DNA from 4 places in the Klebsiella electrica genome. Region 4 is predicted to be linked to each of the others. Evidence: predicted binding sites of a transcription regulator. Region 4 holds the regulator's gene; each other region holds the start of a gene.

Region 1 (2,204 bases), 330 kb from region 4:
CTGGTTGATCACCTCGATCCGCAAATGGTCATCGATAGCGATCACCCCTTCGTAGATAGACTCCATCATCGCCTTTTGCTGGCGCACCAGCAGGCCGATTTCACGCGGCTCCAGCGAGAAAATTTGCTTCTTAATGCTGCGGGTGAAAAACCACGAGAACACAAACAGGGCCACGAGCAGCAAAATGGCAGCGATCAGGATATTGACGGCTTTACTGACGGTGATGGTATCAAGGTAGCTGGTGAGATAGCCCACGGAGACAATACCCACCACCTGACCATCTTCACTGAAGACAGGTGCTTTGCTGCGTAGCGAAATCCCCAGACCGCCCTGGCGAATGGTGGTGGTGGTTTCGCCCTTCAGCACCTCCTCGTTATCGCCGCCGACAAGCAGAGTGCCGACCCGGTCGGCGAAGGCCGAATGAAACAAATGACGGCCCTGGTTATCGCCGACGACAATAAAACTGGCGTCGCTGCGCGCCGCTATTTTTTGCATAAAATTAGTGATTGCAGGAATATCCTTTCTGGCGATATTTTCGCGTAATACAGGGATGATGGCGATTTCTTCTGCTTGTATTTTTGCCCGCATGCTCATTTCCATATACAGCTGCTTTTCGACATCAATATAATAATAGCCTCCCAACAGCACCAACAGTACTGAGAAAAAGGCCGTCAGTGAAATGAACAGCTTTATTTGAAATGACATTTTCATCGCTATCACGCAGGCTATCAATGGAAGTGGCTAATATATCATCTTTTTTCCGGCTGGCATCTGCTTTGCCGGAAACTTGTGATCCTTTGCACAAGCGCCCGGCACGCCGAAAATATTGCTGCCGCAGCATATCTTAAATTTACGTTAATAAATGTTATTCGTTTGTTCATTTTAGAAAATAAACCATAAAAACCACGCTAATAAATAAACTGTGAATCACATAAAATAAAAGAAACCATTAAAACCATAGCCCCCATTAAAGTTTCGGTTTTAATATGCTGATCCTCACATTAAGTCTGCTTTGGGCACATTAAGCTGCCTGCACAAAATAACCAAGGGGCTTAATTATGAGCACGACTGACGATTCTTTCTCTGTTACTCAGGATCCAATTGATATTCACAAACCTTCGTTCAAAGAGCGCTGGTGGCATATTATGGATAGCTGGAAAGTGGGGATCATTCCTTTACCGCTGTTTGTTCTTGCCGGGCTGCTTATCGCCATCGATTGTCTGGGGGGGAAGTTACCGAGCGATATCGTGGTGATGGTTGCCACGCTGGCGTTTTTTGGTTTTGCCTGCGGCGAGTTCGGTAAACGCCTGCCGATCGTCGGCAAACTCGGCGCGGCGGCGATTTGCGCGACCTTCATCCCTTCGGCGCTGGTCTACTATGGCCTGCTGCCGGATGTGGTGGTGGAGTCCACCACCAAATTCTACAAATCCACCAATATTCTCTACCTCTACATCTGCTGCATTATTGTCGGCAGCATCATGAGTATGAACCGCACGGTGCTGATCCAGGGCTTTCTGCGCATCTTCTTCCCGATGCTGTGCGGTGAAATTGTCGGCATGATCGTCGGCATGGGCGTGGGGCTGGCACTCGGCCTTGAACCGTTCCAGATCTTCTTCTTCATCATCCTGCCGATCATGGCGGGCGGCGTGGGTGAAGGGGCGATCCCGCTCTCGATAGGCTATGCGACGTTGCTGCATATGGATCAGGGCGTGGCGCTGGGACGCGTCCTGCCGATGGTGATGCTCGGCGGCCTCACCGCCATTATCATCTCCGGCTGTCTGAACCAGCTTGGCAAACGCTATCCGCACCTGACCGGTGAAGGCCAGTTGATGCCCAACCGCGCGAATAGCGATGAAACCGCTGCACAGCCTGCCTCCTCCGGAAAAGTCGACGTCACCACCATCGCCTCCGGCGCGCTGCTGGCGGTACTGCTTTATATGCTGGGGATGCTGGGTCACAAGCTGATTGGTCTGCCTGCACCGGTTGGCATGCTGTTTATGGCGGTGCTGGTGAAGCTGTTTAACGGCGTCTCCCCGCGCATTCTTGAAGGTTCGCAGGTGGTCTACAAATTCTTCCAGACCTCTGTGACCTATCCCATCCTGTTTGCCGTCGGCGTGGCTATCACCCCGTGGCACGAACTGGTCGCCGCTTTCACCGTCAGTAACCTGCTGGTGATTATCAGCACCGTCTCTGCGCTGGTGGCG
Region 2 (2,204 bases), 610 kb from region 4:
TCCGCTTTGGCGTTGGCCGCGCGAAGCGCCTGGCGCATGGTTTCCACCGTATCCTGCGGAATGCTGGCGTCTTTGCCACCGTACAACCCCAGCACCGGCGCGTTGAGATCAACGGCGATATCCAGCGGATATTTCGCTGAGTTCAGGGTTTTCTGCCCGACCAGCTTCCCGTACCAGGCGACAGCGGCTTTCAGCTGCGGGTTGTGGGCGGCATAAAGCCAGGTAATGCGTCCACCCCAGCAGAAGCCGGTGATCAGCAGACGATGAGCATCGCCTCCGTGGCGTGCGGCCCAGCTGGCGACATGGTCGAGGTCGGCCAGCACCTGCGCATCCGGCACTTTGCTGACCAGTTCCTGGAACAGGGTGGGGATATCGGTATAGTCATTCGGATCGCCCTGGCGGAAGTAGAGCTCTGGTGCGATAGCCAGATACCCCTCCTGCGCCAGGCGGCGGCAAATGTCGCGGATATGTTCATGGACGCCGAAAATTTCCTGAACAACGATAACGACCGGGAGCAGGCCATCGGCATTCTTCGGACGAGCATGATACGCCGGCATGTGCTCTCCCTGGGTGGGGATCGACGTTTCGCCTGTGGTGATGCTCTCCTCCGAGGTATGAACGGCGGTAGAAGCGTGTGGTGTGGCTGCAGGCGCAAAGCCAGGTTGCTTGGTTGTGGTCATGGTATTCTCCGTACCCTTATTTATTAGCGCATCGATAACTATAGACGCTATCGACCGGACGTTAACAAAGCACAGTGCCTGAAACAGGCTATCTTTTGTTCAGACCCGCTGAATATAACTTGTTAATGTGACGACTATCACTTTTTGATGGAAAATCATTGCAATGATTTTTGTTCATGGTGATTTTTGTCACAAAATTAAGCAAATAGCTTCTGTACAGTACCGTTTTGCTTCTGCTGATAATTCGACCCACAGAGGAGTTTTTTATGTCTAAGTCTGATGTTTTTCATCTCGGCCTCACCAAAAACGATTTACAAGGGGCTACGCTGGCTATCGTCCCTGGCGATCCGGAGCGTGTGGAAAAGATCGCCGCGCTGATGGATAAGCCGGTCAAACTGGCATCTCATCGCGAATTTACTTCCTGGCGTGCTGAACTGGATGGCAAGTCGGTCATTGTCTGCTCTACCGGTATCGGCGGCCCGTCAACGTCCATTGCCGTTGAAGAACTGGCGCAACTGGGGATTCGGACCTTCCTGCGTATCGGCACCACCGGTGCTATCCAGCCACACATTAACGTTGGCGACGTGCTGGTCACCACCGCATCCGTACGTCTCGACGGCGCGAGTCTGCACTTTGCGCCGATGGAATACCCGGCGGTGGCTGACTTTGCCTGCACCACTGCGCTGGTGGAAGCGGCAAAATCGATCGGGGCGACCACCCATATCGGCGTGACCGCATCGTCTGACACCTTCTACCCAGGCCAGGAGCGCTACGACACCTTCTCCGGTCGCGTGGTCAGCCGTTTTAAAGGTTCTATGGAAGAGTGGCAGTCCATGGGAGTCATGAACTACGAGATGGAGTCAGCGACCCTGCTGACCATGTGCGCCAGCCAGGGGCTGCGTGCCGGGATGGTCGCCGGAGTTATCGTCAACCGTACCCAGCAGGAAATTCCGAACGCGGAAACCATGAAGCAAACCGAAAGCCACGCGGTAAAAATCGTCGTGGAAGCGGCTCGCCGCCTGCTGTAATTCCTCGCTTCTCACCCCAGGGCCGGATCTTCCGGCCTTTGTTTTTTGCGCGGCGCCTCGCAGGAAATCGCTTTTAAACTGGACGTTTATACAGCACAATTCTATTTTTGTGTCGTAAGCTGTTGCCGCAGGGGGCGTTGTGGATATCTCGATTGTGATAAGTGCCGTTGTGGCGCTGGCCGTAGGGCTGGTCGCAGGATGGCTGGCGACTAAAGCCAAAGCTGACCAGGTGCGCGCCGATCTTATCGAGGAGCGTCGCGAACTGGATATCGAACTCAGCGCCGCGCGCCAGCAGCTGGTGCAGGAGGCCCACTGGCGCGATGAATGCGAGCTGCTGAATAACGAACTGCGCAGCCTGCGCGACATCAATAGCTCTCTGGAGGCCGATCTCCGCGAAGTCACCACCCGCCTTGAATCTACCCGGATACACGCCGAGGATAAAATTCGTCAGATGGCGAACAGCGAACAGCGTCTGAGCGAACAGTTTGAAAACCTC
Region 3 (2,204 bases), 2.2 Mb from region 4:
TAATGAACTCCCAGGGCGCTCAGGGCATTCAGCATATGGCGTACATCGTCGCTGTCCAGCAGGTTGGTCAGCACCGTGGTGCCACGGGCCAAAGCCGCCAGCAGCAAAGCGCGGTTAGAGACACTTTTTGACCCAGGCAGGTTCACGGTGCCATCGACTCGCGCAATGGGTTGTAACGTCAGGGATTCCATCAAACTAAACTCTCAAACAAACAGAATAAAAACCCCGCAGACCCGCTGCGGGGATGAAAAGCAGGAGGGTGATTAGCCGTGGCGGCGTTCAAAATCCTGCATAAAGTCGGTCAGTGCCTGCACGCCCGCCAGCGGCATCGCGTTATAGATAGAGGCACGCATGCCGCCCACTACGCGGTGGCCTTTCAGCGCATGCAGACCGGCGGCAAAGGACTCTTCAAGGAACAGTTTATCCAGCGCGCTATCGGCCAACTGGAACGGGACGTTCATGCGCGAGCGGTTCGCCGCAGCGACATCATTGCGATAGAAAGCGCTGTTATCGATGGTGCTATAGAGCAGGTCGGCTTTCTGCTGGTTGATTTTATCCATAGCGGCAACCCCGCCCTGCTCTTTCAGCCATTTAAACACCAGACCTGACAGGTACCAGGCAAATGTCGGCGGCGTGTTAAACATGGAGTCATTGGCGGACAGAATGGAGTAATCCAGAATCGATGGGCAGGCTACGCTGGCTTTACCCAGCAGATCTTCGCGCACAATAATCAGCGTCAGGCCAGCAGGACCGATGTTTTTCTGCGCGCCCGCGTAGATCACGCCATAGCGGCTAACATCAATTTCACGGGATAAAATCGTCGATGACAAATCCGCCGTGACGACCACATCGTCGCCAAAGTTTGGCGCTTCTTCAATGGCAATACCGTCAATGGTTTCGTTCGGGCAGTAGTGCAGGTAGGCAGCCCCCGGAGTCAGCTGCCATTCGCTCATCGGCTTAACCGCGCGCAGGCCGTCAACGGTGATTTTGGCGTCGATCACGTTCGGCGTGCAGTATTTATGCGCTTCTTTTACCGCACTGGCCGCCCAGTAGCCCGCATCGACGTAGTCGGCAACGGTTTTATCGCCAAGCAGGTTCAGCGGGATACCGGCAAACTGTCCGCGACCGCCGCCGTGGCAGAATAAAACTTTATAATTGGAAGGAATATTGAGCAGGGAGCGAAAATCCTGTTCCGCTTCTTCAGCCACCTTAATGAACTCTTTACCACGGTGGCTGATTTCCATCACCGACGTCCCCAAACCGTTCCAGTCGCACAGTTCCTTTTGCGCCAGTTTGAGTACTTCCGCCGGCAGCATTGCCGGGCCTGAACTGAAGTTATAGACCTGAGCCATTTCCCCTCACCACTTGCTATGTTATTTACCCGCGAACCGTCGCGGGCATAAGTTATTCCTGTGGCTATCGGTTTTATCATTCAGTGACACGCACCGCAATGGCTAAAACTGAGCGTCGGGAAAATGCGGCCTCGCTCACACAAAAGAATCTGCCAGCTTGACGTCATAAAACCGACATAATTGCTGTCAGGTGACGCTTTTCGCCCTGCTGGCCCGCGACCATTCTGCAGTTGCGCAGCGTGGAGATAATTGTTTATCCCCGGCGCGGAGCTTAAGAACTGCGCTACAACCTACGCCGGCATATTTATCGTCGCGCACAAGGGTGACGAGCTTGCGTTGTGGGGCGGCGGGAAAATGGCCAGACCGGCTTTGGCGTCCGGGTCCGATCATCGTAGAGAATGATTTGCCCGTGGGTTTCCGGCATAACCAACCGGACCTGTCCCGGCTGTTCAACACCGTTATCCGCAGCGCCATACGATGCCAGTCAAATGCCTGCATGGTTAACGCCTGCACAGTTATCAGAGGTCAGTACGGATAGCCAGACGATGAAGATAGCGCCGGTCATCTAAAAGCCGTATCATTGCGCGCTTTACGTACGATAAAAGTGATCGCCATGACTCAAACATTTATTCCCGGCAAAGATGCCGCCCTGGAAGATTCCATCGCTCGCTTCCAGCAGAAATTGCTCGACCTCGGATTTGATATTGAAGAGGCCTCATGGCTGAATCCCGTACCGCACGTATGGTCAGTACATATCCGTGATAAAGCGTGCTCGCTGTGTTTCACCAACGGCAAAGGGGCGACCAAAAAAGCGGCGCTGGCCTCCGCGCTTGGCGAATATTTCGAGCGTCT
Region 4 (2,204 bases):
AGCAGGCGCTTTTGGTCGTTGCGCTGGTTTGCCGCCAGCATATGCATCTGCTGGTAGCATTGGGTGATCAGGTCCACTACCTTCTGCTGGCGCGTGAGCAACGGCGGCAGCGAAGTGCCCGGATCGATGTGCTGGGTCAGCAGGCTGTATTTGGCTTCGCAGTAGTTAGCCAGCTCCCGATAGAGCAGGCTCAGCGATTCACGCAGCGGCTGCTCGCGCCATAGCCAAAACCAGAACCAGCTAAACAGGCCGTACCACAGCGTCCCGAGGGCGTAGATCAGCAGCGGCTCCCAGACGGGCATATTGCCAGCGAGGCTCAGGGTGAAGATAGCGGCAATGAGCGAAGCGGGCAGTAGCCTGGCGTGCAGAGAGCTGATCTCCGCCGTTACGCCGAGCAGCAGCGTCAGGCCACTGAGAATCAAGGGCAGCGGGATGTCCTGCTGAAGAAGAAGCTGGACAACCAGACTACAGCCGGCAAATAACGAACCGCCAATAATCAGACGCTTAAAAAAGCGTTTGTGCGGGGTATCCAGACCGGCGACGTTACAGCAGGCGGGTACCAGCGAGAACAACAGACCTTGCTGTAAGTGCCCGAGGAGGAGGCCTGTTGCAACCGGCAAGCACAACACCAGCGTTTGCCGCAGTGCATAGTTGACTTCCGGGTGGTAAATCAGCCTGCGCCACATAGGGGAAACAAAAACGGCGTATTGCGGACGCAACACGCCGTTTTTATCGACTTAACGGGTACCGTATACGACGATAGTTTTACCGTGGGCGGAGATCAGATTCTGATCTTCCAGCATCTTCAGGATACGGCCAACGGTTTCACGGGAACAACCCACGATCTGACCGATTTCCTGGCGGGTAATTTTAATTTGCATACCATCAGGGTGGGTCATCGCATCCGGCTGTTTTGCCAGGTTCAGCAGCGTCTGAGCGATGCGCCCGGTGACGTCGAGGAAGGCAAGGTTACCCACTTTTTCTGAGGTCACCTGCAGACGGCGAGCCATCTGCGATGACAAGCGCATCAGGATATCCGGGTTAACCTGAATGAGCTGACGGAATTTTTTGTAGGAGATTTCGGCCACTTCACATGCGGTTTTCGCACGTACCCAGGCGCTACGCTCCTGGCCTTCTTCAAACAAGCCTAATTCACCGATGAAATCGCCCTGGTTGAGGTAAGAGAGGATCATCTCTTTACCTTCTTCATCCTTGATGAGCACAGCCACAGAGCCTTTGACGATGTAGTACAACGTTTCTGCTTTTTCACCCTGGTGGATCAGCGTGCTTTTAGATGGGTACTTATGAATGTGGCAATGAGACAAGAACCATTCGAGGGTAGGGTCTGTTTGCGGTTTGCCAAGCACCATGCGCGGTTATCCTCTGTTATAAGCTATCTCCGGGTGCCGACACTACACGGCATCCGGGCATGCAATCGTATTGTTTCCCTATGCCTGGGAAACGGGCTGGTGATTTTTCTTCAGCCTGTAATGTGAACTCCTCTGCATACATGCAGTACATCAATGTAATACTGTAGCATCCCGACTGTTTTAGCATAGCTTTTGCCGTATGTCTCCTGGTGTCTCGCTTCAGCATGATGCAGGTCGCCTTCCGTTGCGAGAATTGTTATGTACGCGTAATCTGTCAGGAAAATTGCAACCTTGGAGTTAAATTTTATGCAAGCTCGTGTGAAATGGGTGGAAGGGTTAACCTTCATCGGAGAGTCGGCGTCAGGTCACCAGATTCTGATGGACGGCAACTCCGGAGATAAAGCGCCAAGCCCGATGGAGATGGTGCTGATGGCGGCGGGCGGATGCAGCGCTATTGATGTCGTGTCTATTTTGCAGAAAGGTCGCCACAACGTGACTAACTGTGAAGTCAAGCTGACGTCTGAACGTCGGGAAGAGGCGCCGCGCCTGTTTACCCATATCAATCTGCATTTTATCGTCACCGGCAAAGAGCTGAAAGAGGCGGCCGTTTCCCGTGCGGTGGATCTGTCGGCGGAGAAATACTGCTCGGTGGCGCTGATGCTGCAAAAAGCGGTGAACATCACCCACTCGTTTGAGGTGGTGGAGGCGTAATGCCAGATACCCGGTGGCGCGAGCGTACCGGGTTGACACCGTTTTGTCGCGCCGCCCAATTTAAATCGCTTTGCCTTCCATCAAGCGCTCCACCAGCGGCGTCATGATGAGCTCCATCGCCAG

Evidence for each region. The regulator CRP, encoded in region 4, controls carbon source genes, mostly activating them, when cyclic AMP is high. The targets are predictions, from matches to a motif close to ATGTGANNNNNNTCACAT.
Region 1: Electrica_RS03525 (2-hydroxycarboxylate transporter family protein) is a predicted target of CRP. The motif match lies at 985-1,002, and genes of this name have one in related genera.
Region 2: udp (uridine phosphorylase) is a predicted target of CRP. The motif match lies at 806-823, and genes of this name have one in related genera.
Region 3: serC (3-phosphoserine/phosphohydroxythreonine transaminase) is a predicted target of CRP. The motif match lies at 1,476-1,493, and genes of this name have one in related genera.

Annotation. Positions count from the first base shown of each region.
Region 1 is NZ_CP041247.1:729,431-731,634, forward strand. Features, by position in the region: gene Electrica_RS03520 (ATP-binding protein) at 1-711, opposite strand, end outside; gene Electrica_RS28355 (hypothetical protein) at 620-841, opposite strand; gene Electrica_RS03525 (2-hydroxycarboxylate transporter family protein) at 1,059-2,204, shown strand, end outside.
Region 2 is NZ_CP041247.1:5,055,720-5,057,923, reverse strand. Features, by position in the region: gene Electrica_RS24175 (dienelactone hydrolase family protein) at 1-680, opposite strand, end outside; gene udp (uridine phosphorylase) at 947-1,708, shown strand; gene rmuC (DNA recombination protein RmuC) at 1,848-2,204, shown strand, end outside.
Region 3 is NZ_CP041247.1:3,490,379-3,492,582, forward strand. Features, by position in the region: gene aroA (3-phosphoshikimate 1-carboxyvinyltransferase) at 1-191, opposite strand, end outside; gene serC (3-phosphoserine/phosphohydroxythreonine transaminase) at 264-1,352, opposite strand; gene ycaO (30S ribosomal protein S12 methylthiotransferase accessory factor YcaO) at 1,966-2,204, shown strand, end outside.
Region 4 is NZ_CP041247.1:400,665-402,868, forward strand. Features, by position in the region: gene Electrica_RS01795 (YccS/YhfK family putative transporter) at 1-686, opposite strand, end outside; gene crp (cAMP-activated global transcriptional regulator CRP) at 738-1,370, opposite strand; gene Electrica_RS01805 (OsmC family protein) at 1,677-2,081, shown strand; gene Electrica_RS01810 (phosphoribulokinase) at 2,142-2,204, opposite strand, start outside.